One region of the Halomonas sp. 72 genome, then DNA from elsewhere that is predicted to be linked to it. Evidence: predicted binding sites of a transcription regulator. Region 1 holds the regulator's gene; each other region holds the start of a gene.
What was found. Region 1 encodes sigma-54, which starts transcription at its own class of promoters, with help from an activator protein. Its sites were predicted from a motif close to TGGCACNNNNNTTGCTNT; they were not measured.

Region 2: the regulator sigma-54 is predicted to act here: its motif matches at 5,847-5,864, upstream of urtA (urea ABC transporter substrate-binding protein).
Region 3: the regulator sigma-54 is predicted to act here: its motif matches at 3,840-3,857, upstream of glnL (nitrogen regulation protein NR(II)).
Region 4: the regulator sigma-54 is predicted to act here: its motif matches at 5,665-5,682, upstream of ACT3T6_RS15835 (P-II family nitrogen regulator).

Annotation. Positions count from the first base shown of each region.
Region 1 is NZ_JBQSYY010000005.1:136,712-144,347, reverse strand. It holds gene pmbA (metalloprotease PmbA) at 1-248, shown strand, start outside; gene ACT3T6_RS07530 (HPr family phosphocarrier protein) at 259-528, opposite strand; gene rapZ (RNase adapter RapZ) at 589-1,503, opposite strand; gene ACT3T6_RS07520 (PTS sugar transporter subunit IIA) at 1,571-2,041, opposite strand; gene hpf (ribosome hibernation-promoting factor, HPF/YfiA family) at 2,046-2,354, opposite strand; gene ACT3T6_RS07510 (RNA polymerase factor sigma-54) at 2,453-3,865, opposite strand; gene lptB (LPS export ABC transporter ATP-binding protein) at 3,989-4,738, opposite strand; gene lptA (lipopolysaccharide transport periplasmic protein LptA) at 4,748-5,239, opposite strand; gene lptC (LPS export ABC transporter periplasmic protein LptC) at 5,248-5,820, opposite strand; gene ACT3T6_RS07490 (KdsC family phosphatase) at 5,820-6,362, opposite strand; gene ACT3T6_RS07485 (KpsF/GutQ family sugar-phosphate isomerase) at 6,399-7,385, opposite strand.
Region 2 is NZ_JBQSYY010000024.1:20,178-27,813, forward strand. It holds gene urtE (urea ABC transporter ATP-binding subunit UrtE) at 46-753, opposite strand; gene urtD (urea ABC transporter ATP-binding protein UrtD) at 753-1,589, opposite strand; gene urtC (urea ABC transporter permease subunit UrtC) at 1,586-2,734, opposite strand; gene urtB (urea ABC transporter permease subunit UrtB) at 2,738-4,348, opposite strand; gene urtA (urea ABC transporter substrate-binding protein) at 4,433-5,752, opposite strand; gene atzF (allophanate hydrolase) at 6,124-7,636, shown strand, end outside.
Region 3 is NZ_JBQSYY010000003.1:127,545-135,180, forward strand. It holds gene ACT3T6_RS04500 (alpha/beta hydrolase) at 1-545, opposite strand, end outside; gene ACT3T6_RS04505 (acyltransferase family protein) at 711-1,739, shown strand; gene glnA (glutamate--ammonia ligase) at 2,228-3,634, shown strand; gene glnL (nitrogen regulation protein NR(II)) at 3,905-4,963, shown strand; gene ntrC (nitrogen regulation protein NR(I)) at 4,960-6,387, shown strand; gene ACT3T6_RS04525 (YqiA/YcfP family alpha/beta fold hydrolase) at 6,405-6,941, opposite strand; gene ACT3T6_RS04530 (entericidin A/B family lipoprotein) at 6,947-7,078, opposite strand.
Region 4 is NZ_JBQSYY010000022.1:48,161-55,796, reverse strand. It holds gene ACT3T6_RS15855 (TonB-dependent siderophore receptor) at 1-1,744, opposite strand, end outside; gene ACT3T6_RS15850 (helix-turn-helix transcriptional regulator) at 1,856-2,779, opposite strand; gene ACT3T6_RS15845 (TonB-dependent receptor) at 2,799-4,928, opposite strand; gene ACT3T6_RS15840 (accessory factor UbiK family protein) at 5,042-5,404, opposite strand; gene ACT3T6_RS15835 (P-II family nitrogen regulator) at 5,770-6,108, shown strand; gene ACT3T6_RS15830 (ammonium transporter) at 6,155-7,402, shown strand; gene glnK (P-II family nitrogen regulator) at 7,566-7,636, shown strand, end outside.

The sequences.
Region 1 (7,636 bases):
GAGGCATTTGGGTTACCGAACTAATGGGCCAAGGCGTGAACGGCGTAACCGGGGATTACTCGCGTGGTGCGGCGGGCTTCTGGGTCGAGAATGGAGAAATCCAGTATCCGGTTGAAGAATTTACCATCGCTGGAAACCTTGAGCGTATGTTCTCAGGCCTTGTCGGTATCGGAAGTGATATCGATACGCGCGGCAGCATTCATACGGGCAGCTGGTTAGTGGATGCGATGACCGTCGCCGGTAGCTAAAAAAGCCGCACTACTGATCTTCGTCAAAGCGGGCGTCGAACAGCGCTTGGATTGCATCAAGCGCTTGTTCGGCATCCTCGCCTTCCGCACAAATCCGCAGTTGGGTGCCGCAGGGTGCGGCCAGCATCAATAGCGACATGATGTTGGCTGCATCAGCCATTTGCTGCTGTTTATACACCTGTATGCTGGCGGAGTAGTGCTGGCTGCACTTCACCAGTTTTGTGGCGGCGCGGGCATGTAGGCCGCGCTGATTGGTAAGCGTTAAGGTTCTTTCTGGCACCCTGGTTCCTTTTTTCCGAGTGGTGTCATTAGGCATAAGCGTTTACGTAGGGCTGGGCGTCTACTCGGAAAATGGAGGAGCCGTCGGTGGCTCTGCCCGGGTTCCTCGTAGCGTGTATTGCAGCTCCAGTTCTCGGTGACGCAACTGGACTTCGCCGATGAGCGGTGCCAGCTTTTGCGCCAGCTGTTCGGCAATATACACAGAACGGTGCTGCCCGCCGGTACAGCCAATAGCCACCGTCATATAGCTGCGCTGACTATTTTGGTAAGCAGGCAGCCAGCGCTCAAGCATTGCCTGAATATCATGGCTCATCTCTTCGACAATCGGGTAGCCGCGCAGAAACGCAATAATCGTGGCATCACGTCCTGTGTACTGGCGTAGCGTTGGGTCCCAATAAGGGTTGGGCAGGCAGCGTACATCAAAGACTAAATCTGCATCCATGGGTACGCCATGCTTGTAGCCGAACGACTCAAAGGTGAGTGTTAGCTGGTCTTTGCGCTGGTGGGCTACCTGGTCTGAAATGCGCCGACGCAGGTCGTGGACCGATAAGCGTGATGTATCAATCCGCAGGTCGGCCAAATCACGTATTTCGTTGAGCGTCTCTTCCTCTTTCTCTATCGCCTCTTCAAGCGTCATATCACTGTTGCGCGTTAACGGATGGCGTCGCCGTGTCGCAGAATAGCGTTCCAGTAAAATACGTGAATCGGTGGTTAGATAGATAACCTGACAATCTATAGGCCGCGCGCGCAGCTCTTCAAGCAGTGCGGGAAGGCGCTCAAGCGCCGCTGGCAGGTTGCGGGCATCAATACTGACCGCTAGATGCGTGCGCTCACCCTCGTCACGGAGTTCGTCAACCAAAGAACCAAGCAACATGGCGGGGAGATTATCAATGGCGTAATAGCCAATATCTTCCAGCGCTTGTAATGCGATTGATTTGCCAGAGCCAGAGCGGCCGCTAATAATCACCAGTTGCATAGTGGCTCTCTCTGATTGAACGTATAAAAGGGATAACGCATGAAAATGTGTTAGTCGTTATGGGCGATTATGGAGCGGCCTGTTCGCGAATCTTGCCCATTAGCAGGTCAAGCAAATCGTGCTGGCTGCTGGTTTTGCGTAATGCCTGGCGTGTGCTCGCATCATTCATGATGGTGGCCACTTGGCCCAAAAGCGACAAATGCGTGTCGTCAGCCTCTTCGGGAACCAGCAGCACAAAGACGAGGTCGACCGGGTCGCCATCAATAGCATCAAAATCAATAGGTTCTGATAATTTTAAAAAACCCGCAATAGGCGTAACGCAATGTGGGCTGCGCGCATGGGGGATGGCGACGCCGTTACCGATCCCCGTGCTGCCAAGACGTTCCCGGCCGATCAGTCGGCTGAAAACTTCCTGGCTATCCAGACTGGGTGTATTTTGAGCGATAAAGGTGCTGAAAAACTCCAGCACCCGCTTTTTGCTGCCCCCGGGCACGTCGTAAAGTACGCGCTCCGGGGGGAGGATGGTTTCCAACGTCATTGAATTAACGCACGCCAGCGCCTTGGGCGCGAGCTTGTGCTTTTTCCTTGTGCTTAACGAGTTGACGATCAATTTTGTCTGCTAAGGCGTCAATAGCGGCATACATATCGACATCTTCGGCGTCGGCATGTAAGTCGGCGCCTGCCGCATGAAGGGTGCACGCGGCATGTTGGCGCTCCTTCTCAATAGATAAGGTGACTTGTACCGTGGTGATGTGGTCGTAATGACGTTCGATGCGTTCAAGTTTTTCATTAACGTAGTCACGCAAGGCGTCAGTCAGTTCTACATGATGACCCGTGATATTTACTTGCATTGACGTGCTCCTTATCCATCGGACTGAATTTCGATTGTAACCCTTTTTACGGTGTTGCAAAGCCCCTGTCGCGAGTTTTGCCATTTCTCTTGTAACGACTAACGCAAACGACGACGTTCACTTGATGAGGGAATGCCCAGCGACTCACGATATTTCGCCACCGTACGGCGTGCCACTGTGATGCCGCCATCTCCCAGTAATGTCACCAAACGACTGTCCGAAAGAGGTTTGCCGGGAGGCTCATCTTGAATCAACTTTTTAAGCCGGGCGCGAATCGCGGTGCTTGAGTGGCTGTCTGCGCCATCCTGCCCGCTAATTTGGCTTGAGAAAAAGTACTTGAGTTCGAATACGCCCCGTGGGGTATGGATATATTTTTGTGTGGTGACCCGAGAAATGGTTGATTCGTGCATCTCAACCGCCTCGGCAATATCGGCAAGAATCAACGGCTTCATCGCTTCTTCACCGTGCTCTAAAAAACCGATTTGGCGAGTGATAATCTCGCGCCCTACGCGTAGAAGCGTGTCGTTGCGGCTGGACAGGCTTTTGATTAGCCAGCGCGCTTCTTGCAAGTGCTCTTTTAAAAACTGGTTATCCTGACTCTTGTCTGCACGCTTGATTAAGCTGGCGTAGTCGGGCTGGATACGCAGCCGGGGCAGGGCTTCAGGGTTAAGCTCCAGGTGCCAGCCTTCATGGTCATGACGTACGACCAGGTCGGGCGTGATATAGCTATCGTCGGTGACGCCATAAGCGCTGCCTGGGCGTGGGTCCAGGCTTCGGATCAGACCGATCACATCGTCTAGCTGCTCATCGTCCAGGCTTAGGCGGCGCTTTAATAGGCGCATGTCATTTTTGCCCAGCGCTTCAAGAAACTGACGAACCAATCGGCGCGCGGGAACCAGTAGGGGCGTGTCGTCGGGGAGCGTTGCTAGCTGAAGCATCAAACATTCGCGCAAGTCACGGGCGAAGACGCCCGTTGGCTCGAACTGCTGTAAACGCATCAGAATGGTCTCCATCTCTCGCTGGCTGAGACCTTCGATGCTCTGAGCACGTAACCCATCGCGGATATCGTTGAGCGGCTGCGTCAGGTAGCCATTGGCGTCCAGTGCATCAATCAGGCTTTCGGCGATTAGCTGCTCACGAGCCGTAAAGTCGGTCATCGCCAGCTGCCAAAGGAGATGTCCATGCAGGCTTTGTCCCGCGGCCTGGCGTTCAAAATCGGGGCCTTCGCTGCTGCCAGAGCTACCCATGTCCTGGTAAGTATCAGACCAGTCGCTATCGACAGACAGTTCCTCGGGAATGCTTTCTGACCACTCCTCGTCAGGTGTTTCGACGGTCGCCTGCTCGCCGAACTCGTCTTCCTGCTCCAGCATTGGGTTGGCATCCAGTGCCTGCTGAATTTCCTGACGTAGATCCAATGTCGATAGCTGTAGCAGTGCAATCGCTTGCTGCAGCTGAGGTGTCATGGTCAGCTGCGTACCGATACGCAATTGGAGAGAAGCTTTCATGACCATCTGAGAACCACTCGTTAATCGGAAAGCTTCACCCTAGTGCGAGTCATGTTGTTGTGCAAGTGCAATAAGCATGCCACTGATAAAATTTTTACTGCAGATCACTGTTTAGCGGTGAAATTAAATTCATAAGCGAAAATCAGCACCCAGGTAAACTTCCCTCACTTTTTGGTTATCAAGGATAGTCTGAGGGCTGCCGCCAGCAATAATGTGGCCGTCACCGACAATATAGGCGATATCGCAAATATCCAGTGTTTCTCGGACGTTATGATCAGTAATTAGCACGCCAATGTGGCGCTGTTTTAAGGCGCGAATAATGCTCTTGATTTCACCAACCGAGATGGGATCGACACCTGCAAATGGCTCGTCCAGCAAGATAAACGCGGGCTCTGTGGCCAAGGAACGGGCAATTTCGACGCGTCGCCGCTCGCCGCCGGAAAGGCTCATGCCCAGGTTGTCACGGATGTGGGTAATATGAAAGTCGTCAAGCAGGGCCTCAAGCCGCTGCTCTCGTCCTGCCCTGTCCAGATCTTTGCGGGTTTCCAGAATCGCCATAATATTATCCGCAACCGATAGCTTGCGAAAAATAGACGCTTCCTGGGGTAGATAGCCAATGCCGGCCATCGCGCGTTCGTGCATGGGAACGCGGGTTAAGTCTTGCTCGTCGATACGCACCGTACCCGCATCAGACTTCACCAGACCCACAATCATATAAAACGATGTGGTTTTACCCGCGCCGTTAGGGCCGAGCAGGCCTACCACGCTGCCTTGAGCAATCTCCAGGCTAATGTCTTTAACCACGCGGCGGCGCTTATAGCTTTTTGCCAAGTGATTGGCGTAAAGAGTTTTTATGGGCGGTGCTTCCGCAATAGACATGGTTGACTCCTATTGCGCTGGCTGAAGCGTCATACGAATACGCTGCGGCTCGCTACCGTTTACATCGGAGCGTGCCTGCACCACTTCGCGGTCAATGAAGTACTCCAGGCGGCCACCGGTAAACTGATCACCCGCTTGGGTCAGTTCGGCCTGGTCAATAAGCTCTACACGCCGCTCTGCTACGTGATAAACCACGCGGCGTGCCCATCCTTCCATCGGCGCGTCCTGATCATCGAGTTGATTGCGTAGATAGGCGCGCTCTCCGGTGGCAATAGCGCGAGAAAGCTCACCCGCGTCGTTACGGATAATTTCAACGCGATCACCACGTAGCTGCATACTGCCTTGGCGAATATTGACATCGCCTGAATAAACGGCAGTGCCTGCACGCTGATCAAGGTCTAGCTGGTCGGCTTCTACTTCAATGGGGGCTTGGCTTGTCTGGGCCGCTGCCGATAGCGGCACCGCAAGGGCGAAAAGCGCGGTGCGAATAAAAGCGTTCATAGCGACTCCTAAGGATTTTGTGTTGCGGGGGGGTGATGGCCGCGGACGTTATCGGTTAGTCGGACCTGGCTATCATCAAGCCAAACATCCATACGTGATGCGCTCATTCGTTGAGGTGGCTGCTGAAACACGGCGGGCGCCTCACTCCAGACATGACGCGCTACCCCATCATAATGTAATAACTCAGTATCAAGCTGCCAGCCTTCTGTAGGCGCCAGAAGCCGTGCATCACCAGACAGTGTTAGCGCTTGGGTGGCCGTGTTCAGAACGCCTTCGTTGGCGTGAGCGAGCCACTCTCGGTTATCACTATCAAACAGCGTCGCTTCGGGTTGAGTGACTTCGGCCAGGGTGCTTTGTGGTATGTAAACCAATAAAGGCGCGGCCAGCGACTGCTGGATATGCCCTGTTTCACCAAACAGCGTGATCTCGGCATTTTCCAGCACGTGGCCAGGCTCTTCAGCCTGCGCTTCTTCGTCAACGGGCCGGTCTTCCGGGCCGCGTGGGTCCAGCCATACCAGCAGCCCCCCTAAAGCGACCACCAGGGCCGCTAACCCGACGCGTTTCTTGGTTCTTTGAAACATTACACGCGACCATTCAAATACGACTCAAGAACAGTACTCCAGTGGCCCTGCGCTTCAAGTAATGTATCGCAAATTTCACGTACGGCGCCGTGACCACCCAAGCGGTCGGTAATCCAGTCAGCGTGGGTATGCATGTAATCGGGTGCGTTGGGGACCGTAATGCCAACGCCTGCGCGTTTGATAGGCGCAAGATCAGGCAGGTCATCGCCGCAGTAAGCCACCTGGCTTAGGTTCAGATTGAGGCGCTCGCACAGCGCTTTCAAAGTAGTGAGCTTATCTTCGCAGCCCTGGTGGACAAGGTTAATTCCCAGCGCCGCAGCACGCTGGCTCACCATGGGGGAGTCGCGTCCTGTAATTAACGCCACATGAATGCCCACACGTTTAAGCAACTTTAAGCCATGGCCGTCTTGTGTATGGAAGGCTTTGATCTCGATACCGTCGGCCTGAAAGTATAGCCGTCCATCGGTGAGCACACCGTCAACATCAAGGGCAAGTAGTCGCACATGGCGAAGCTGGTCAAGTAGCGCAGTGGGGAGGGCCATAGGGACTCCTTGTCAGTAAACTGTTGGGTAAAATGGTTAGATAACGCCGCTGGCAAGCAAGTCGTGCATATGGAGCGCCCCAATGGGGCGCTGTTCGTCATCGACGACCGCTAGCGCAGTAATACGGCTGTCTTCCATGATGCGCACCGCTTCGGCGGCCAGTAGGTCGGGGCCAATGCGTTTGCCGGGTCGGGTCATTACATCGTCCACGGTTACTTTACGCAGATCATGAAACTGGTCGAGGGTGCGGCGTAAGTCGCCATCGGTATAAACACCTGCAAGTCGCCCTTCGCTGTCGACAACACAGGTAAATCCCAACCCCTGGCGGGTAATCTCCAAGAGCGCATCACGCAGCGGGCTGCCTAGTGCTATCTGCGGCAAGCGTGTGCCGCTATGCATAAGGTCTTTAACGCGCAATAGCAGTCGTTTTCCCAGGCTGCCACCGGGATGCGATAAGGCAAAATCATCAGCGGTAAATCCGCGTGCTTCAAGTAGCGCAACGGCAAGCGCGTCGCCTAGGGCAAGGGCGGCCGTCGTGGAACTTGTGGGGGCCAAGTCCAGAGGGCACGCTTCGCGCTCAACACCGCTGTTCAGGTGAGCATCCGCATGTTTGGCAAGTGTTGAGCCAGGGCGGCCTGTCATGCTAATTAACGGTGTGCCTAGCCGTTTTAACAGAGGCAGTAGCGCCGTCACTTCGGCGGTTTCTCCGGAGTTTGAAAGCGCCAGGACCACGTCGTTGCGTGTAATCATCCCCAGATCGCCGTGGCTAGCTTCGCCAGGGTGAACAAAAAAAGCAGGTGTGCCGGTGCTGGCAAGCGTGGCGGCCAGCTTTCCTGCTATATGGCCAGACTTGCCCATTCCCGTCACGACGACCCGGCCCTGACACGCCAGCATCAATTCACATGCACGGTCGAAGCTTTCATCAAGCTTGCCTTGAAGACCGCCAATGGCGGCTTGTTCTATTTGCAGCGTGCGTAGGGCGCTTTCACGCAACGGGCTAACAGTGGGTGAGGGCTGGGGCATGAACATCTCGTTTTAATAGAAATACAGTGCAAACGTAGTGCGATTAACTGACAAGAATACCATTTTGTGGGCATCTATAAGCATAGCGCTTTAACGGGTTTTTAGGGTGGGTTGGAACGCATGTCTTGCCATAAGTGCCATTGAAGCCAAGCTTGATGTTCGAGAATATTTAGAAAACGCTGTTTTTAAACGGTAGAATATCCAACCGATAAACGCACCCGCTACTATTAAGTAACAATGGGAGTCAACCA
Region 2 (7,636 bases), on a different contig from region 1:
AACCTCCCCACCTACGCTCGCCGAGCGGGCGTAGGTGTGGATAACTTAAACCGTTAGGTGCTGCTTGATCAGCTCGTTGGAAAGCTCGCTGATATCACCTTTGGCCACCGGGCGGCCGCGGTCCATTATCACAAAGCGGTCGGCGTATTTGCGCGCAAAGGGCAGCTTCTGCTCGACCAGCAGCACCGTTAGGGCGTCTTCGGCAATCAGCTGGCGAATCACCTGGCCAATTTGCGCGACGATATTGGGCTGAATGCCCTCCCCCGGCTCATCCAGAATCAAGAGTTTGGGCTCGATTACCAGCGCTCGGCCAATGGCAAGCTGCTGCTGTTGCCCGCCGGATAAGTCACCGCCGCGGCGGTGCTTCATCTCCTTGAGCACTGGAAACAGTTCATAGATACGCTCGGGGATTTTTTTCAGCTTGTCACTGCGTGCAGCAAGGCCGGTACGCAGATTCTCTTCTACGGTGAGTAGCGGGAAAATCTGCCGCCCTTGCGGTACAAAGCCAATGCCCAGCCGTGAACGTGCTTCCACGGCTTTTTGGGTTAACTCAACCGCTTCGCTGCTCGACTGGTAGCGCAACTGGCCACTTTTTACCGCCACTTCACCCATGATGGCTTTCATCAGCGTGGTTTTACCCACTCCGTTGCGGCCCATCACGCAGGTGCACTGGCCAGCGGGTACGTCCAGGTCCAGATCCCAAAGTGTATGGCTTTCCCCATAAAACTGGTTGAGCTTTTCAATTGCCAGCATCAGGCAGCCTCCTCATCGTCAGCACCCAGGTACACTTCGACTACGTTGGGGTCGCTTGAGACCTGATCCATGCTGCCTTCGGCCAACACACTGCCTTGGTGAAGCACGGTCACTTTGCGGGCAATTGAGCGCACAAAGCCCATATCGTGTTCCACGACGACCACCGACTGCTTACCCGCCAAACCGGTCAGCAGTTCGGCTGTACGCTCCATTTCCTGCTCGGTCATACCGGCGACCGGCTCATCCACCAGCAGTAACCGTGGGCGCTGCATTAACAGCATGCCGATTTCCAACCACTGTTTCTGACCATGAGAGAGAATGCCCGCAGGCTGAAAGCGCAACTGAGTCAAACCAATGGTCTCCAGCACTTCGTCGATGCGGTCTTTGATCTCACCGGTCATACGCGCAGTCAGGGTGGGAAAGATCCGTTTGTCGGCGGCCATGGCCAGCTCCAGGTTTTCGAACACGCTCAGTACTTCAAACACCGTGGGCTTTTGAAACTTGCGCCCGATCCCGAGGCTGGCAATTTCCGGCTCGTTCATATTGAGCAGGTTATGACGGCTGCCAAACCATACGCTGCCCTCAGTGGGCCGCGTCTTGCCGGTGATAATATCCATCATGGTGGTCTTTCCCGCCCCGTTGGGGCCAATAATGCAACGCAGCTCGCCGTCGTCGATGGTCAAATTCAGCTTGTTGATCGCTTTAAAGCCATCAAAGCTCACCGTGACGTCTTCCATATACAGAATCGGGCCGTGGCGTACGTCCACCGGGGAGGCGGCTGGCGCTATAAAGTCAAATACCCGGTCGCGGGTTTTGAATGACTGCAGCAAGCTCATGCAATAGCCTCCTTGGTGCCTGCGTTATCGGATTCAACAGCGCGACGGCGCTTGCGCAACAGCCCCGCCACGCCCTTGGGCAGCAGTACCGTGACGAGTACAAACATTGCGCCCAAAGCAAACAGCCACGCATCAGGCATGACACCGGTGAAAATAGTTTTGGCATAGTTGACTAGAATTGCGCCGATCACCGCGCCGTACAGCGTGGCCCGACCACCCAGCGCCACCCATAGCACGATCTCAATCGAGAACAGCGGCGAGAATTCGCTAGGGTTGATGATGCCCACCTGAGGTACGTAAAGCGCGCCTGCCAGGCCCGCGAGCATCGCGGACACCACAAACACGAAGAGTTGAAAGCGCTCTACCCGGTAGCCGATAAAGCGCGTGCGCGCCTCGGCGTCGCGAGTGGCCACGCACACACGCCCCAGCTTGCTGGTCACGATCGCCCGACAGAGGATATAACCCAGCGCCAGCGCCACGCCGGTGGCCAGAAAAAGTCCCAGACGAGTATCGTTGCTGCGCAGGTTGAAGCCCAAAAGTTCGCGGAAGTCGGTCAGCCCGTTATTGCCGCCAAAGCCCATCTCATTGCGGAAAAATGCCAGCATCAGCGCAAAGGTCAACGCCTGGGTAATGATCGAGAGATAAACCCCCGTCACCCGCGAGCGAAACGCCAAAAAGCCGAACACCAGCGCCAGCATACCCGGCGCCAGCAGCACCATGGCAAAGGCGAACCAAGCCATATCAAAGCCCTGCCAGTACCAGGGCAGACTTTCCCAGTTTAGGAACACCATGAAGTCCGGCAGCACCGGGTGGCCGTAAGTGCCCCGGTCACCAATCTGGCGCATCAGGTACATGCCCATGGCGTAACCGCCAATCGCAAAAAACGCCCCGTGGCCCAGGCTAAGAATGCCGAGATATCCCCACACCAGATCAACCGCCACGGCCAGCAGCGCGTAGCTTAGGTACTTGCCAAACAGGTTCACCGTGTAGGCGTTCACATGCAGCGGGCTGCCTTGAGGCAGTGCCACGTGGAGTACCGTCACGACCAGCAGCGCGGTGAACAGTACTCCTAAAAAGACCTGTGTGGCACGCTCACCAAACGGGCGGGTTAGCCAAAACTGGCTTGAAGGTAGTTGTGACATCATGGGTTAGCCCTCCGCAGCCCGGCCCTTCTGCGGGAAGAGTCCACGCGGGCGTTTTTGAATAAACAGAATGATAAAGACCAGCACGATAATCTTGGCGAGTACCGCGCCCGCCCAGGGTTCCAGCACCTGATTGATCACCCCCAATGACAGCCCGGCCACGAGCGTCCCCCAGAGATTGCCCACACCGCCGAACACCACCACCATGAACGAGTCGATGATGTAGTTCTGGCCGAGGTTCGGGCCGACATTGGTAAGCTGGGAAAGCGCCACGCCGGCAAGGCCGGCTACACCAGAGCCGAGTGCAAAGGTCAGGATATCCACACGGGTCGCGCGAATTCCCATGGAGCGTGCCATAGCGCGGTTCTGGGTCACGGCACGTACTTCAAGGCCCAGGCGGGTGCGGCGCATGATCAGCATCAAACCGGCAAACACCACCAGCGCAAAACCCAGTACCACCATGCGGTTTATGGTCAGCGACAGCGCGTCATTGATAATGAGCGACCCGCTCATCCACTCCGGAGTAATTACCGTGCGGTTGAGCGGCGAGATCACCGTACGCACCAGCTGCTGCAGGATCAGACTGATACCGAAGGTGGCGAGGAGCGTCTCCAGCGGGCGGCCTTTCAAAAACTGAATCACGCTGCGCTCAATGGCAACCCCCACCAATGCGGCGACCAGAAAACCTGCCGGAATAGAGAGAATCAACGCCAGCCCCGGCTGGCCGGGCAACAGCTGTTGCATCATCCAGGTAGTGTAGGCGCCCAGCATCATCAGCTCACCGTGGGCCATGTTGATGACGCCCATCACGCCAAAGGTAATCGCAAGACCAATGGCGGCCAGTACCAGCACTGACCCCAGGCTCAAGCCAAAGTAGAGCGTTTCAACCCCACGGTTGATTTTCAGGTTCTGTTCCACGCTGGCAAGCGCGGCGCGGGCGGCATCCGCAGCTACGGTGTCGTCGCCATTGGCCGCACGACTTAGCGCAACTCTAGCGCGTGGATGAAGGCTTCCGGTTAGCGCTTCGATACCCGCCATTTCACCCTGCTCAGCACGGTAAATGGCGACCGCTTGGCTCAGCCGATAACGTACCTGGCTATCCTTTTCTTCCAGAATGAGCGCATTGATGGGTTCAAGCAGCTCACCATCGACTTCACCCAGCAAACGTTCGGCAGAGATACGGCGGCGATCCAGATTGGGCGAGTAAAGGTCCACCACAGCAATCGCGCTGCGCAGCTGGTTTCGCAGGGCGTTATTGATGCCCACGCGGTCCAGGTCGCGGCGTGACATCTCACCCAGCGGTTCATTCGTCAAGGCGTCGGCCACCGGCCACTCTCGGCCACTGTTATCGAGTACGACAACAAACTGACCATCGTCGGCACGCTGCAAGCGGCCATCCAGCAGAGCCTGCAGCCAATCACGGGCGCGCTCGTCGTCGCTTTGCAATATGGCGGTAATCGCCTCGCCTTTATCGCGGTAGGAATCGACATCCAGCGCCTCAAGAAGCTCAAGCGCGGCGTCATTATCAGAAGTATCGGGGCCTGTCTGTGCCTGTACGTTGAGTGTTATGCCCAACAACACAGCGCACAAAAACCCCCAGGAAAGGAAACGCCTCATGGGGTTGTTCCTTTGGTGGTCAAGGTGGAGAGTTAGCGTGCTCCCTTGCCGCCCGATCAGGCGGGCGGCAAGGGGTGGCCAGTATTATTCGGCGAGCGCCGCTTCGGCTTCTTCAGTAGCGGTGCTGCCACCGCATGAGCCGTTCACAACGTTGAAGTTGCCGCACTCCATGGGCTTGCGCCAATCGGCAATCAGGTCGCGCGAGCCGGGCAAGTAGTCGGACCAGGCATCGCCGGCAACGGTTGAGGGCGTTTGCCAGACGATATCGAACTGGCCATTGTCCTGCACTTCGCCAATCAGTACCGGCTTAGTGATGTGGTGGTTGGGCATCATCGCCGCATAGCCACCCGAGAGATTGGGCACACTCACGCCGATAATGGCATCCTTCACCGCGCCTACATCGGTGGTACCCGCTTTACGCACCGCCTCGGCCCACATGTTGAAACCGATGTAATGGGCTTCCATTGGGTCGTTGGTGACCGCTTCTTCATTACCGGTGTGCTCAATCCAGGCGTCGATAAAGTCGTAGTTGTCATCGGTATCCACGCTCATGAAGTAGTTCCAGGCAGCCAGATGGCCAACGAGCGGCGCAGTGTCGATACCGGAAAGCTCCTGCTCACCTACCGAAAACGCAATCACTGGAATATCAGCGGCATCAATACCCTGGTTGGCAAGCTCGCGGTAGAACGGCACGTTGGCGTCGCCGTTGATGGTCGAGATCACCGCGGTAGACTTGCCCTCTTCACCGAAGCGACGAATCTCGGAGACGATGTTCTGCCAGTCGGAGTGGCCGAAGGGCGTGTAGTTGACCATGATGTCGTCGCCTGCCACGCCGTGCTCATCTTTCAGAAACGCTTCGAGAATGCGGTTGGTGGTGCGCGGATAGACATAGTCGGTACCCACCAGAGCAAAGCGCTCAATGCCGACTTCGTTAATCAAATACTCGACAGCGGGAATCGCCTGTTGGTTGGGCGCGGCACCGGTATAGAAGACGTTTGCAGACGACTCTTCTCCCTCGTACTGCACCGGGTAGAACAACAGACCATTGAGTTCTTCAAACACCGGCAGCACCGCTTTACGTGATACCGATGTCCAGTTGCCGAACACCACGTCTACCTCATACTGGGCCAGCAGCTCGCGGGCGCGTTCGGCAAACAGCGGCCAGTTGGAGGCCGGGTCCACTACCACGGCTTCCAGCTGACGACCCAGCAGACCACCGGCTTCGTTCTGCTGCTGGATCAGCATTTCAACAGTGTCTTTTAACGTCGACTCACTGATAGCCATGGTGCCAGAAAGGGAGTGAAGGATACCCACTTTGATAGGGTCATCATTGGCTGACGCATGAAACGATACCGAAAGGGCCAGTGCAGAAAGACCCAGCAGTGCCTGTTTTTTCAAGTTCATGTTTCGCATCCCCAAGCTGCAAGCGGGCAGCTAGATATTTGTCATTAATCAGGTGTACTCAATTGCCTGAAAGCGCCTGTAACTCGTCCTGCACATTGCACGATGCGTTCCACACTTTAAAAAAACATAAAAAATTCAACCATATAAAAAGTATACAAGTTGTTTTACAGGAGTTTTCCATCTTTGATTCAGGGTCTTAAAGCACTTCATTGGTGCTAAAGCGGTCTGATTCGCACGATAAAAGTGCATAAAAACTGTCCATTTTTATCCTTTTATCGCCAAGCTTCTGTTTTTAAAACATTTAGCATTTTCTTGGCCTGTGGTTTGCAAAATGACTTGTATACAAGACCATGGATAACCAAGGGCCAAACATGATGACCACACGCGGCTGGACACTCGAACAATGGCGGCAGGCATATAACGAGGGCGCAACCCCGGGAGCCTTACTCGGTGAATTGATCACGCAACTGGCCAAACTTGATAGTGCCGACAATACCTGGATTTCACTTCTCGACCAGGAGGGGCTGGCTCATGCCCTGGCAGCACTTCAAACACGTCTGGACGAGGCAGACGGCAAGATAGACAAGTTGCCGCTTTACGGCATTCCGTTTGCGGCGAAAGACAACATTGATGCCACCGGGTTTGCCACCACGGCGGGCTGCCCGGCCTACGCCTATCAACCCACCCGTGACGCTGCTCTGATTGACAAGCTGCGCGCCGCGGGCGCAGTACTCATCGGCAAGACCAATCTGGATCAGTTTGCCACCGGCCTGGTGGGTACCCGCTCGCCGTTTGGTGCCGTGGCCAATAGCTTCAATCCTGAAGTGGTGAGCGGCGGCTCGAGTTCTGGGTCGGCGTCCGTGGTGGCACGCGGGCTAGTGCCATTCTCACTGGGTACCGACACGGCAGGCTCCGGTCGCGTGCCCGCTGGCTTAAATAACCTGGTCGGGCTTAAACCCACCAAAGGCCTGTTCAGCATTGATGGTGTAGTACCGGCGTGCCGCTCGCTGGACTGCGTCTCCATCTTCTCGTTGACTGTCAATGATGCCGGGCAGATCGCCGAGCTAATGGCCGGCTTCGAGCCTGCCGACGCTTTCTCACGCAAGGCGCCAAGCGCCCTCCCCCTGGATGCCCCGGCCATACGCCGTCCTGGCCCGCTAGCCAGGCTTGCCATTCCCCAGTCGCCCCAGTTCTTCGGCGACGTGGTGGCTGAAAAGGCATGGCAAACGGCCGTGGAAAAATGGCAAAAGCTTGAAGGGGTAACGCTCGTCGAACTTGATTTTGCCCCCATGCTTGAACTGGCCGCCCTGCTTTATGAAGGGCCGTGGGTAGCAGAGCGCCACGCCGCCGTGGAAACCTTCATGGCCGAACATGCCCAGAACATGAATGACGTGGTGCGCGGCATTATTAGTAACGCGGGTAAATACAGCGCCACCGATACGTTCAAGGCGCAATACCGCAAGGAAGAGCTGGTTAGGGTGATCGATAATCTTTTGGATGATATCGATGGCCTGTTAGTCCCCACCGCCCCTACCGCGCCCACTATCGAAGCGGTTAATGCTGACCCGTTAACGCTCAATAGCCAGCTCGGCACCTATACCAACTTCGTTAACCTGGCCGATTTTTGCGCATTGGCGGTACCCGCCGGGTTCCGCGACGATGGACTGCCTTTTGGCGTTACCCTGGTGAGCGGCGCCTGGAAGGATCGGGAACTGCAGACCCTGGCCAGCCGCTGGCTAAATGCCCACCCGACGCCGCTGGGTGCCACTGACCAGGCACGCCCGCCGGAAACCGTTCATACCACCCTTGCCGTCCCCACCGTTCAGGTCGCTGTGGTAGGCGCTCATCTTTCCGGCATGCCGCTGAATACCCAACTGACCGAGC
Region 3 (7,636 bases), on a different contig from region 1:
TCCAAGAACGCGGGATGGCGGTGTGCTGAGGAGTTGCTCGGCGGATACGGAAGATAGCTTGCCGGGCTTAGCGCTGCGGCGGCGGCAAACATCTCGGGCTTTTCCAGGGCAAAATTAAGCGCGCCAAACCCTCCGGCGGATAGTCCGCCTACACCGCGAAGCGCTCGCGTGGCGCCCACTCGGTACTGGTTTTCAATATGCGGCATCAAGTCGTTAAAAAAGGCGCTGCGGGCGGCCTCATTATGGCCGTCTACCCACCAGCTGCGACTACCGGGCATGATGAAAACGGCAGGCGGAATGTGCCCAGCGCGAATCAAACGATCAGCGGTTTGGGCAAGGTTGCCCTTGGCTAGCCAGTCTCGTTCGTTACCAAAAGAGCCATGGAGCAGATAAACCACTGGGTAAGGCTCGGCGGCAGTGGCGTCATAATGGTCGGGTAGATACACGGTGTAAGGGTAGGCGTGGCCCAGCGTGGGCGAGTCAAAGGTGGCGTAGTGCACCTCGCCAGCAACGGCGGTGTTAAACAGGCTCCATAGGCCCGCCAGGGCTGTCAGGCTGGTCAACAAGGAACGTAACAACCCATGAAATACACGTGAAAATGAGAAGAGCGACAAACAGCCTCCGGGAATTATCGCAGGGTTATAGCGTCGTACACCGTACCCGCCGACACTGTTCAGCGCAGGCGAATGTCAGGCATACACGGAGCAGGTATGCATAAAAGGATAGAGGAAATTTACTGGTTGCGTGCATACGGCTGCGTGGCCGTGTTTTTATTTCATTTGCTGGACCACGTTAATCAGCGTGTGGATAACCTGGCCACCGACCTAATGCGCCTGCCGCTGGTATTGGGCACGCCGATCTTTTTGTTCATTTCAGTGTTTGTGTTTGCCATGCGCTATGACAAGGCGGTGCCGCCTGGCTTTTTGGCCCAACGGGTAAAGTACGTCATGCTGCCTTATCTGGTATATGGCTTTATCTACTCGACGGCCGAGTGGGTTCGGCTATACGTGGCAGGGGAGCCGGTAGGCTTTGTCGCTAATGCGCTGGCGTACTTTGTTTTCGCCGGGTGGCACGGTTATTTTTTGATTATCGCCATGCAGTTTTATATCGCTTATTGGCTGTTTACCCGCTGGCAGCTGTGGCGCTTTAACCCGGTGCCGTGGCTGTGGGTGAGCTGTTGGGTGAGTATGGCGTACTGGGGAGTGGCGTATTGGTTGGGTGTGGCGCTGCCGGGGTATCTGCTCTGGGTGGCTCCTCTGGGCTGGATATATCTGTTCTTTCTGGCCCTGGTGCTGGTGCGTTACTACCCCTTTGATAGTGGAGTCCAGGCACCGCTGCGGCCTTTATGGATGCAGTACCTGTCGTGGCCTTTGTGGTTGGTCGTGTTGGTTTGTCTGCTGGTCGCGGCCAGCGTGGCGGGGTGGCTGCAGTTCTCATCCAAGGAAGTGTGGGTGATACCGCTGTTCATGCTCTCAACGCTTGTAGCGATGCGTTATTTAAAAGACATCACAGCGCCTCGCTGGGTGCGCTATATCAACCAGTATTCGTTTGGTATTTACCTGGCGCACCCCATGTTTTTTGCCATTACCGATGTGTTGGTGATGCCGTTGGCGTTGCCTATAACGGTTTACGTGCTGCTGCTGATAGTAATGGGTGCCACGGGCTCTATCCTGCTCAGTAAAATGGCGAACACCACAAAAGCCGGGGCCATGATGTTTGGCAAGCGGCTAAAAGTATAGGGCGTTGACGCGCCGTGCGGTGGGTTGGAAGCCGAGAGGGGCGCTCTACTATCTTTCCATGCACCAATTAGGTGCGTTTATGCTTATGTTTGATCTATTTTGGGTCAAAAAAACAGCTCCGTGTGTGTTTAAAAGCCTCGGGAAATATTTATGCGTCATAGAGAGGCAAGTAGGCGCAGATTTTTTATTCATTAAAACAACAAGTTAGTAATTGTTCCGGTCATTTTGGTGCAGGGTTGGCATGTTCTCTGCATTATACTTGTCAGCGGCTAGCCACCGTAGGCAGATGCCTCTCGGCGTGCTACAACAATAGCCGGTTTGAAACGATCACTAGGCGATGTGTGATTCAATTTCAGGCAAATGTTAAGCGAACAAAAAGGATAGGCCTGTCAGGCACGTACTTTATTGAATGACGGGGTTTGTCTAATAACACTTTTATCGATAGCTTACTGTTACATGCTTTAAGCCACGCCCATATCGGAGGCACAATGTCAGCCAAGACTCTCGCGCTAATTGAAGAACATGATGTTAAGTGGGTGGACCTGCGTTTCACCGATACTCGTGGTAAAGAGCAGCACGTTACCGTGCCTGCCCGCGATGTAGACGAAGAGTTCTTCGAAAATGGTCAAATGTTCGATGGCTCCTCAATCGAGGGCTGGAAAGGCATTAACGAATCCGACATGATCCTGCGCCCGGAAGATGGCACTGCTTTCCTCGACCCCTTCACCGAAGACGCTACTCTGATTTTGCGTTGCGATATCATTGAGCCAGCCACGATGCAGGGCTATGATCGTGACCCGCGTTCTATTGCTAAGCGCGCTGAGGCGTACCTGGAGTCCACCGGCCTGGGCGATACTGCTTTCTTCGGTCCGGAGCCTGAGTTCTTTATTTTTGACGAAGTACATTGGAAGTCTGATATTCAGGGTTCCATGTACAAGATTTCTTCCGACGAGGGCGCCTGGGCGACCAGTAATCAGGTAGAGGGCGGCAACCTGGGGCACCGTCCGCGCGTTAAAGGCGGTTACTTCCCGGTTCCTCCGGTCGACAGCTTCCACGATATCCGTGGCGCTATGTGTAACACCCTGGAAGCGATTGGTCAGACCGTTGAAGTTCACCACCACGAAGTGGCGAATGCGGGGCAGAACGAGATCGGCGTTAAATTCAATACGCTGGTGAAGAAGGCGGACGAAGTTCAGGAAATGAAGTACGTGATCCACAACGTGGCCCACGCGTACGGCAAAACCGCGACCTTCATGCCCAAGCCGCTGGTTGGCGACAACGGTTCTGGTATGCATATTCACCAGTCGTTCTGGAAAGATGGTCAGAACCAGTTTGCCGGTGATGAATACGCAGGCCTGTCGGAAATGGCGCTGTATTACATCGGCGGTGTGATCAAGCACGCACGCGCTCTGAACGCCTTCACCAACGCCTCTACCAACTCGTACAAGCGTTTGGTGCCGGGGTTTGAAGCGCCGGTTATGCTGGCTTACAGCGCCCGTAACCGTTCCGCCTCTATCCGGATTCCCTATACGGTCAGCCCCAAAGGCAAGCGCGTTGAAACCCGCTTCCCTGACCCGACCGCTAACCCGTACCTGTCGTTTGCTGCCCTGCTAATGGCAGGTATCGACGGCATCAAGAACAAGATTCATCCTGGCGATGCCATGGACAAGAACCTGTACGACCTGCCGCCAGAAGAAGGCAAGTTGGTACCGACCGTTGCCAACAGCCTGGACCAGGCTCTGGAAGCGCTCGACGCTGACCGTGCGTTCCTGACCGAAGGTGGCGTGTTCACCGACGATATGATTGATGCCTATATCGAACTCAAGATGGAAGAAGTAGAGCGTATTCGCATGACCACGCACCCTATCGAATTTGATATGTACTACAGCTGCTAATCGCGTTTTGACGCGATAGCCCTAAAACCCCGCTTCGGCGGGGTTTTTTATTGCACTTAACCAGTGAGAGGGTGCGCCTTAACGGTACTCCATGCACTAAAATAGTGCATGTGGTGGATCGCACCATGGCAGGTTGCGCGCTTAACGCTCGTTGAATCAAGGCTTGGCGCCCATAAGGCGTGCATGCTGATGAAAGGGGCCAACCTGGCGTGCTTTTTGCAGTTTCTCTTGCGTATTGAACGTTTTTATCAGCGACATTCAGGACACTTCATGTATCAGCGTTTACTAGAACATCTCTCCATGGCAGTGCTGCTGCTGGACGGTGAGCTCCGCGTACGCTGGATGAACCCTGCCGCCGAAGCGCTGTTGGCAGTAAGCTTTAGCCGTGTGCAGGGGAGCAGCCAGGATACCCTGCTGGGCGGTGATGAAAGTATTGACCAGGTGTTGGCCAAGGCGCGGGATGCCTTTCATCCCTACACCCAGCGCGAGGCGCGCATTACCCCGGTTAACGGTGAAGCGCTGACGGTGGATTACACCGTGACGCCCCTGTCGGCAGACGAGCTTCTGCTGGAAGTAGAACCTCGTGACCGCTTGATGCAAATTTCCCGCGAGGAAGCGCTAACCACGCGCCAGGAAACCATCAAAGTGCTAGCCCGAGGCTTGGCCCATGAAGTGAAAAATCCGCTGGGCGGCATCCGCGGGGCGGCTCAGCTATTAGAGCGTGACCTGGATAAGCCTGAATTGCGTGAGTTTACCCATATCATCGTGGAGGAGGTTGACCGCTTGCGTGATCTGGTGGATTCGATGCTTGGCCCGAATCGCATTGTTAAGCACGCGCCGGTGAACATCCACAAAGTGCTGGAGCGGGTAAGAACGCTGCTGGTGGCTGAACATCCGAATATCACCATCCACCGCGATTACGACCCTAGCCTGCCGGACCTTTCCGGGGATGAGGCGCAGATGATCCAGGCCGTGCTTAACGTGGCCAGAAACGCCGTGCAGGCCATGAGCGATGCCGAGACCCCTGTGCCCGAATTGATGCTGCGCACCCGCGCACGGCGTCAGTTTACCCTGGGGGCTGAGCGCCACCGGTTAGTGAGCGAGGTGGGTGTGGTCGACAACGGCCCTGGCATCCCGGAAGGGCTTAAAGAAACGCTCTTCTACCCGATGGTGTCAGGGCGTGCTGAAGGCAGCGGATTGGGGTTGTCCATCGCTCAGTCGATCCTGCATCAGCATCAAGGCTTGATTGAATGTGACTCACGGCCCGGGCACACCGAGTTCCGCTTACTGATTCCATTGGTTATTAATTGCACCGGAGAAGCATCATGATAGAGGCGACACGTAACGAGGTTGCACGGGTGGTCGTTGTGGATGACGATCGCGCTATCCGCTGGGTGCTTGAACGTGCATTGGCGCAGCCGGATCTTGATGTAGAGTGCATAGAACGCGCCGATACCGTACTGGAACGACTGCTGAAAACCCCACCGGATGTGCTGGTGACTGACATTCGTATGCCGGGCATTGATGGGCTGGATCTGATGTCGCACATTCGCGAGGCGCATCCGGATTTGCCCGTCATCATCATGACCGCTCATTCGGACCTCGACAGCGCAGTGGCCTCTTATCAAGGCGGTGCGTTTGAGTACCTGCCCAAGCCGTTTGATGTGGATGAAGCGCTGGCGCTTGTGCGCCGGGCGGTGGCTCATGCGCGCGAGCGCCAACGGCCGATCAGCGTTCCCGAAGGTTTGAACGCAGAAATCATTGGTGAAGCGCCGGCCATGCAGGAGGTGTTTCGGGCTATTGGGCGGCTCTCTCATTCGCATATTACTGTGCTCATCAATGGCGAGTCGGGCACCGGTAAAGAGCGTGTAGCCCAGGCGCTCCACCAGCACAGCCCCCGGGCGGGCAAGCCGTTTATTGCCCTGAACATGGCAGCCATCCCGCGTGATCTGATTGAGTCTGAACTGTTTGGCCACGAGAAAGGCGCGTTTACCGGGGCCGCTGCCCAGCGCCAGGGGCGCTTTGAGCAGGCCAACGGCGGCACGCTGTTTCTGGATGAGATCGGCGATATGCCGGCTGAAACTCAGACCCGCTTGCTGCGCGTATTGGCCGACGGGGAGTTCTACCGAGTGGGCGGGCATACTCCGGTCAAGGTCGACGTGCGGATTATCGCTGCGACGCACCAGAACCTTGAGTCGCTGGTGGATGACGGGCGCTTTCGTGAGGACCTTTTCCATCGCCTGAACGTTATCCGCATTCACTTGCCGCGCCTTGCCGAACGCCGTGAGGATATCCCACGCCTCACACGGCATTTTCTTGCTGAAGCCGCCAAAGAACTTGCCACCGACATCAAGGTACTCACGGCCGAAACCGAGGAGCACCTGACGCGCCTAGCGTGGCCGGGTAACGTGCGCCAACTGGAAAATATCTGTCGCTGGTTAACGGTAATGGCGTCTGGGCGTGAAATTCTGGTGGAGGATTTACCGCCAGAGCTACGCTCCCCCCAAGCAACTGAAAGCGCCGGTCACGGCGACTGGCGCAGTGCCTTTCGGGAGTGGGCCGACCGTGCTCTGGCCGAAGGGCACACACATCTGTTGGAAGAGGCCGTACCCGACGTTGAGAAAATTCTGATTGAGACGGCGTTAAAACATACCGGTGGGCGTAAAGGAGAAGCAGCGGAATTGTTAGGCTGGGGGCGCAATACACTAACGCGTAAATTAAAGACGTTGCTACCCGCCCTGGCAGACGAATAACGCTGCCACTGTGCGCGCTAAACGAGCATTGATTGCTTGGTAAGCGCTTGGCACTGCATTAGAAAACGCTCAAAGTCGCTCAGTATGGTGTCCAGGCTAGCGTGAAGACGATGGTCGTCATTGACCATCCGTAACGAGAGTTGTTGTAACTGGGCGCGTTCAATAACGGGGCCGGGCAGCACGACATCATCCTGCCAGCCGTGGATGATATGGGTAAGCTGAGCCTGAATCATCGGCGAGGTTTCAGGGTATGCCGGTAAGCCAAGCGCAGGGGCAAGTAAAAAACAACCTAAAAGGGGATGCTGAGCGCTAACCGCAGCGCTCAGCCATCCTCCCAGGCTTGAACCCGCTAGCACACACGCTGCGGGGTTATCATTGCGTTTTGACAGAGTATCCAACAGGTGATCCAGCCGCCTGGGGGGCTCTGCCATGCCACGGTAATCCATAACGACCGGCTCACAATCATCGAGCGTTTCGGCGATCCCTTTGAGTGCCTGAATTTTCAAGGCACCGGGCCCGCTTTCCAGGCCGTGTGAAAGATAGACGGTCATCATTATGGTTATTCCGCTGCTCTTTCAATCGCCTGGCCGCCTTCCGAGATATCCTCTCCCGCGCCATGAATCGTATTACAACCGCTGATCGCCAGCAGTGTGGTTAATAGCACTACACCCATCGCCCATGTGCGTTTCATTGAATGATCCCTTCTTGTTGATCAGAAATAGTCGTGAGTAGAAACAGTCCTGCGTAAAACCATTCTTGCATAAAACAGTAAGGCTGCCATCAGCAACGCAGTAGCCCATACCAAGCGCGCCTTCGAAGTATCTTGCCTTCTCTTTATATTAGCCAGCAATAACACGTTAGGGTAAGAAGTAGTACGTTTTTGCCGAAATAAAGTGAGCAATAGCCAAACGTTCAGCTTCCCAAGTGGTGATTGGTGTCACGGTGACCATTCGATGAGCAGGTATTTTTGTCGCATGTGCCTTTTTTACACACGGCTAAAGAGGGTTTTCGTTGTTTTTAGGAAAGTGTTTTTTATTTCAAACTTTTGATTTTGTTTGTTTTTTGTTTTTATGTTGGCAGTTGGCCTAAAGCCTGCAGTATTATGAGTAGGAACAACATGAGCGGATTGATAGGAAGCAAGGGAAGGCAGGAGCCAAGTAGAAGAACAGGACGTTAAAGGACATTCACCCGCTCATTTGTATTAGCATAAGGATATGCTAATCGTCGAGGCCAGGGATTGGCTGAGATG
Region 4 (7,636 bases), on a different contig from region 1:
CGGTAAAGCTATAGCCTGCCTGAAGCGAGAGCGTTTCGGTCAGTTGGGTCTGGGCTTCCAGCTCAAGTCCTTGGGATTCAATTTCACCCACGGCGCGGTAAGGGTCAGAGGGCTGCTCTTTGGTGGCTACGTTTTCCTGGCTGATATGGAAAATGGCCGCGCTGTACTGGTTGGCGCTACCGCTGGGTTGGTACTTCACCCCGGTTTCCCACTGCTCGCCTTCCATGGGCGAGAGCAAATCGCCGCTTTCATCCACAAAGCTTGTGGGCGTAAACGCGGTGGAGTAACTCAAGTAAGGCGCTACGCCGTTATCGAATAGATACACCACGCCCGCACGGCCGCTAAGCTGAGTATCGTTTAGTGAGCTTGAAGCGTCGGTATCCTTGTTCGTGTTATCAATGCTTACCCAGTCATAGCGTCCGCCCAGCGTGAAGCGCCAGTTATTAAGCGCAATTTGGTCCTGTAGATAAACACCGGTCTGTTCAATGTTATGTTGTTCCCGAGTAGGGGCATAAAATGCGACGGGATCATCGCCATAAACGGGCTCAAAGGCGTTAATGGGCTGGAAGGCACCGGAAGGCCATGACACGTTGTTTTCGCGCTGCTGGTAGTCCACGCCAAAGAGCAGTGTATGCGCCATAGCAGCGCTATCAAATCGAGCTTCAAGCTGATTGTCGATGGTCCATGCTTCAAGGGACTCGTCGCTGCCGGAGTAATAGCGGGTTAACTCATTGGAAGTGGGCGATGTCCAGCCAAAGCCATATACCTGATTGAGTACTACGTCCGAATTCAGGTAACGCAGCATCTGACGGCCAGTGACCTGGTCATTAAAGCGGTGCTCAAGCGAGTAGCCGAACATACGCTGGGTGCGCTCGTAGGCGTCGTAATCTTCTTCTCCGTCAAAGAAATTATTGCTGATTTTACGCCCATTGCGGGGTGTTACGGCACCTTCATAAGGCACGCCGGAGTGATAGCCGCCTTCAGGTTCATCCTGCAGGTAGGCTTCAACCGTTAGGCTGGTGTCGTCGGTCATGTCCCATGTCAGGCGTGGTGCGATGGCGTAGCGCTGCTCTTCGGCGGACCCGAACTGGGTGTCCGCACCGCTGGCAATACCCGTTAAGCGAAATGCTATGCGCTGCTGCTCGTCAATCGGCCCGGTGAGATCGAACGCAGCGCTACGCTGGTTATTGTTGCCCACTCGCAAGCGCAGCTCGCCGCCTTGCTCAAACTCAGGACGCTTGCTGTTCAGCGCTACCATGCCGCCCGGAGAGGCGCGGCCATAGAGCACGGAGGCAGGTCCGCGAACGACTTCGATGCTTTCCAAAAACCAGGGGTCGATACGCATCGAACTGTGGGAGTTGGCATCGCCCATCACTTTCAGGCCATCCAGAAACGTATTGCTTAAGCTGCCATCGGAAAAGCCGCGCAACACTAAATAGTCGAAGCGGTTTGAAGCGCCCACCTGATTGGAGTAAACGCCTGGCGTGTAGTCGGTTGCGCGCTGGACGGTCGTTACGCCACGCTCTTCCATCTGCTTCTGGGTAATGGTTGACACACTTTGTGGCGTCTCGATAAAGGGTGTTTCTACCTTGGTGGCAGCCTGCTGAGCAGTGACCGTGACTGTCGTTAATTGATGAGCAGCATCCGGTGATGCTTGGGCGTAGGCGGCAGATACCGAGCCGCCTGCCAAGGCAATGGACAGCGCAAGGTGGCGATAGGAAAAGCGGTGCGGGAGCATAAGCATGACAATAATTCTCTACCGGTTATAGTAATGAGAATTATTGCTTTTTAAGGATCTGTTGAGCTATGCAATATGCCAAATCAGCTATGCGTGATGCCAGTGTTGATGATGCGCTTAATGTGTTCTGGCCCTGCTGCTCACTTCTGTTGGCGCAACACCGAAGTGGCGTTTGAAAGCCGTTGTAAAATTGGTGGCATGGCGATAGCCACAGGCATGCGCTGTCTGTTGAACACTATAGCCTTTTTCCAAGTGGCTATAGGCTTGTTGAAGCCGACAGTGGCGTAAGTGATCAAAAATTGAGCAGCCGTAAAGTGCACTAAATTTCTGGCGCAAGCTGCTGGAGCTCATCGCCGCACGACGAGCCAGGCCGCTCAGGCAGTAATCGGTCATTGGGTTATTGCGCAGCTCGGCATGTAATTGAGCAAGCTGTTCGCGTTCGCGGGCTTTGATGCCTCGTGCAGGTTTACCCTCTCTGGCAGGCGGCGCGGGTAAGCCGTGCCCAAGAAGCTGGAGGGCAAGCCCCTGCCAGACTAATGAATGCCGCCAGTCGTCCAGTGGCGCTTCGCAGGTGGCGCGTAGCTGAGCAAAGAGTGTGGAAGGTGGCGCCCAGGCATGCAGCTGAGGCGCTTGAGCGCTAGGCAACGCATTAGGAATAGTGGCCAGTACCGCAATATTGAGAGTACGCAGCCGTGGCTGTGCCGGTTGTTCAACGATCAACGGCGCCTGCGGGGTAAAGTGCGCGCAAAGCCCCTGCCCCGCGCCTATAGTCAGCCGCTTCTGGCCTTGGGCGATGTCAATCCAGCCTTCCAAAACAATACTTAGAAACCAGGGCACTGTCTGCGTGGAACGTGAGGCGTAGCGTTGGCGTACTTCAAGATCGGAGAGTGTGATATGCAGCCCTGGGGGCAGTGGTAAGTCGCTAACGCTACCCAGCGCAATGGGATGATCATGCCCTTGATAAGCGTGTAAGTAATCGATGCCGAACTGATGCCCCAGTTGGCTAAGTGTCGACGGTGTGAGAGACGTAATAGTCGGCATCGAAAGACTGACCTGTGGCTTAGTAATCCAGTGACCAACTCAGCGTGAATGTGCGGCCACGACCTTGGTAATCGTAGAGGTATTCCGGACCGTAGGTGGGTGAATAAAAACCCACAGCGCGTTGCCCCCAAGGCGTTGAGTACTGCTCATCGGTCAAGTTGCTGATGCCCAGGCTCATGGTGCCAAAGTCGGTGTTTTGGCTGCCGATCACATCAAAGGTGGTGAAGCCATCAATGCGGTCACCGTCGCTGTCCTTGTAATCGCGTGCATGGTTGCTCTGAAGGCGCAGCGTTCGATCATTGTCTGACCAGGCGATATGAGTGGTCAGGCTATCCTGAGAAGGATAAGGCGATACGGTAATGCCACGATCCTGCCAACTGCCATTCTCCTTACTCTCTGAAACGAGGGTGTTTAATGTACCGCCCACTTCCCAATGGTCACCGATAAACCGGGTGACCGACGCTTCCAGGCCGTAATCGCGGCGGTCGTCGTCGACCTGAGCGATGTTTAAGTCACTATCAAGCTCCATGGCAGTATCCGACCAGGCGTAGTAAACCGCAGCTTGAGTTATCCAGTCGCCGCCACGGTAGCGCCAGCCCAGTTCCATCTGCTGGGTCTTGATACCATTCAGCGGGTTGTCAGCAACGGTTTGCCCTGCTTTTCCGTAGTATTTAGACGGGTCGGGTAGCTCAAAACCTTCTGAATAGCCGAGCCAGCTTTGGTGGCCGTTATCGAAGTCGTACAGGGTGCTGATATTATATAGCGTGACGTTGTAGTTGCTTGAACCGCCGGGTACGTTATTGTAATCGTCGATATCCACATCCATGCGCTGGTGGCGAATGCCGCTGCTAAGCTGTAACTGATCGGTGATCCACCAATCGCTTTGGGCAAATAGGGCTATTGTGTCGATATCGAAACCTGGATAGCGCGGTGTTACGCGGTCGGCTCGTTGTATAAGGCCGCCTGACGCATCGCTTGCCGCGCGGTCAAAACGCATTTGCGTGGCATCGAAGGATTCTCGATCCATATCGGCGCCGTAGGTTAGGTTGAGGCTGTCGGTCAAATCTGCCGAGAAGAGCCCCTTCAAACCACTTAACGTGGTATTTTGCTGAGAGGCCGCAAAGTAGTAGCCGCCGTCTTGGGCTGCGTAAGGGAAGGGATGGAAGCTGGATTCCTCCTCACGATGAAAAGCCTGGAGATAGAAATCCTGGTTCAGCAGATTGGCATGATGGTAGTTGACGCTGAACATCTTGCGGTCGGTGCGCGGGTCGCGGTCGGCGGCAAAGCCGTCACGGATATTGGCATCGTTAAGATTAGGCGCAGCAGTCGCCAAGTTTGGATAGTAAACCCCGCGGTCACCTTGCTTGCCTGATTCGTAAAGTTGGCCACTGAGCATCAGCGTTTGTTCGTCGCTTAGCTCAACGCGCACATTGCCTAAAATATCCAGGCTACGGTTGTCCTGCAGATCGCTCTGGGCGATATCTGGAAAGATCTCATCGCCATGAGCATCGTACTGGCGACCATTTTCGACCAGAGATACGCCAATACGCCCCTGCACCGTTTCGTTGCCACCGCTTGCTGACTGAGAGAGGCGCCGGTCAAGATCATGACTATGGTTAAAGCCGCTGGTCACGCTGGCCTGGGTTTCGAAATGTGGGCGGCCGCTTTCACCCTGTTTAGTAATAATATTGATCAGCCCGCCCGTGGCACCACCGCCATACAGGCTAGTGGCGCCGGAAAGTACTTCGACCCGCTCGATATTGAACGGGTCAATGGCATCGAACTGGCGCGACAAGCCGCGTGAGTTATTCAGTGAAATGCCGTCAATCAATACTTGAACGCTGCGCCCGCGCATATTCTGCCCTGCATTGGTGCGCCCTTGCGGGCCAAAATCAAGCCCCGGTACCAGTCGGCCTAGCGACGTTTTCAGATCGGCTCCTGAGTTGATCTGCTGTTGAAGCTCGGCACCTTCGACCACATAAACCGCACCAGGAATCTGGCTGATCTGCGTAGGTGCGCGCGAGCCAACTACCACCATGGTTTCCTGTGAGATACTTTCAGTTTGTGGCGGTATCTGAGACTGAGAAAAGGCGAGCATAGGAAAAGCGCCGCTCAAAAGGCCGGCGCTTAACAAGGCAGTACGGTTCATGGGTTCTCCAGAGAACAGGTTTTGTTAACCGTGATCCTACCATTGGCGGCATGAAACGCAATGATAGATGTTCTCATCTCTGGTGATGACTGGCTGTTAAAAAAGCCGTAGCGCTACTTATCGTCTTGCAGATCACTATCCGGTGCGGGCTTTTTCGCGTCGGCAGTTTCAGCCCGGGGCGAAACGTTATTGGTCGCCGCAGTAGCGACTGGTAGGTGCTTCTCAGGCTGACTCGCTTCCATCGTAGCTTCCAACTGCGCTACTTGCCTCTCCAGGGCTTCTACCCGCGAACGCGTGCGCTGTAGAACGTCCATCAGGATATCGAAGTCTTCCCGCGATACGAGCTCCAGCCGATCAAAGGCACCACGAACCACCTGTTGAACGCCTTTCTGAATATCTTCGGGCGCTTGTGACGCATTTTGTAAGCGGTCGCCAATCTGTTGTGCCAAACGGCTAATACGGTCCTGGGGCGTCATGGTTCTCTCCTTAAATAATGATGCTTTAAAAGTGGGCACTATTTTAAGGATACGCAACCCGCCGCCAGTACGCATGTATTGCGTATGGCATTGGTGCATTTATTCGTTTATCTCGTTGCCCAGTCATGGTGCGCCAACCGTTCGTGCCGGTTCTTTTTTGGTGCAATCGGTTGCGTCCTACGCCTTTCGCGATCTTGGGGTGTGCGTAAAAGCGCCTTATTTTTTGTTAAACCACTAAAAATTAATAAGAAATTAGCTAATGGCACGGTATGCGCATTAGTAGAGCATCGCCATTTTCAGCGGCAATGCCGCTAGCTATCTAGCAGGACTTATCTAGCAGGACTTATCAGCAGGAGAGATATGGGATGAAACTCATCACCGCCATCATTAAGCCATTCAAACTTGACGATGTCCGCGAAGCACTGGCCGACAACGGCGTGCAGGGCATTACCGTGACAGAGGTAAAAGGTTTTGGGCGTCAGAAAGGGCATACCGAGCTCTACCGGGGTGCTGAGTACGTGGTCGATTTTCTGCCCAAGGTAAAAGTAGAAGTGGCGGTTGACGATGCGCGCCTGGAAAGCGTGATGGATGCCATTTGCAATGCCGCCAACAGTGGAAAAATCGGCGATGGCAAAGTATTCGTTACGCCGCTCGACGATGTTATCCGAATTCGTACCGGTGAACGCGGCGTTGATGCCGTTTAAACAGGGGCTTACCGGGCTACTTCGTAGTTCAACGGGGAACTAACAAATGAACGAACTGGCTGATCTGAGCTACGCGCTCGACACGTTTTACTTCTTGATGTGCGGTGTATTGGTCATGTGGATGGCCGCAGGCTTCTCCATGCTTGAAGCAGGCATGGTGCGCGCTAAAAACACCGCCGAAATTCTGACGAAAAACATCGCGCTGTTTGCGATTGCCTGCACCATGTATCTGCTGGTGGGGTATCACCTCATGTACTCCAGCGGCGCAGGTGGCTTCTTGCCAAGCCTGGGCTTTCTGCTGGGTACTGAGCACAGCGTAGATTCAGTGCTGGCGGGTGGCGAAGGTGCGCCGTACTACTCCATGCGCGCTGATTACTTCTTTCAGGTTGTCTTTGTGGCTACTGCCATGTCGATTGTCTCCGGTGCGGTCGCTGAGCGCATGAAACTATGGGCCTTTTTGGCCTTCGCTGTGGTCATGACCGCCTTTATCTATCCGGTTTCTGGCTACTGGACCTGGGGTGGCGGATGGCTGAGCAGCGTGGGTTACTCGGATTATGCCGGTTCGGGTATCGTCCACATGGCAGGCGCTGCCGCTGCTCTGGCAGGCGTGCTGATTCTGGGGCCGCGTAAAGGTAAGTACGGTAAAGATGGCGCTATCCATGCCATTCCCGGTGCCAACATGCCGTTGGCAACGCTGGGTACGTTCATTTTGTGGATGGGTTGGTTCGGTTTCAACGGTGGCTCTGAGCTAAAAGTCTCGGATATCGAGTCGGCCAACAATGTCGCTCAAGTGTTTGCCAATACCAATGCGGCCGCTGCTGGCGGTGTGATTGCCGCGCTGGTCTTGGCCAAACTGTGGTTCCGTAAAGCGGACCTGACCATGGCGCTTAACGGTGCGCTGGCAGGCCTGGTGGCGATTACCGCTGACCCGCTCTCGCCAACGGCATTAGGTGCCACCATTATCGGTGCGGTGGGCGGTGCCATTGTGGTCGTAGCGATTGTATCGCTTGATAAGCTCAAGCTGGATGATCCGGTCGGTGCTATTTCCGTTCACGGCGTGGCGGGTATCTGGGGCGTGCTGGCGGTGCCTATCACCAATGATGGCGCGTCCTTCAGTGCTCAAATGATGGGTATTGCCGGCATCTTCGGTTGGGTGTTTCTGACAAGCCTGGTGGTCTGGTTGGTGCTGAAAGCCATCATGGGCATCCGGGTGAGCGAAGAAGAAGAGTATGAAGGCGTGGATATCGCGGAATGTGGTCTTGAAGCCTACCCTGAGTTTAGCGTTAAGAAATAAGCATAATACTAAGCAAGTGAGCTGGCGTGCTCCTTATGGCCTTCCTTTCGAGGAAGGCCTTTTTATTCTCCGCCTGTAGCGGTGTATGCTTAGCACCAGAGGTGGCTGGCTTTCGCCGCACCCAATAGACAAGACAATGGCCACCAAGCTAGAGGATGTCGCAATGAAATTGATCTCAGCCATTATCAAGCCGTTTAAGCTTGATGACGTACGCGAATCGCTCTCCGATATCGG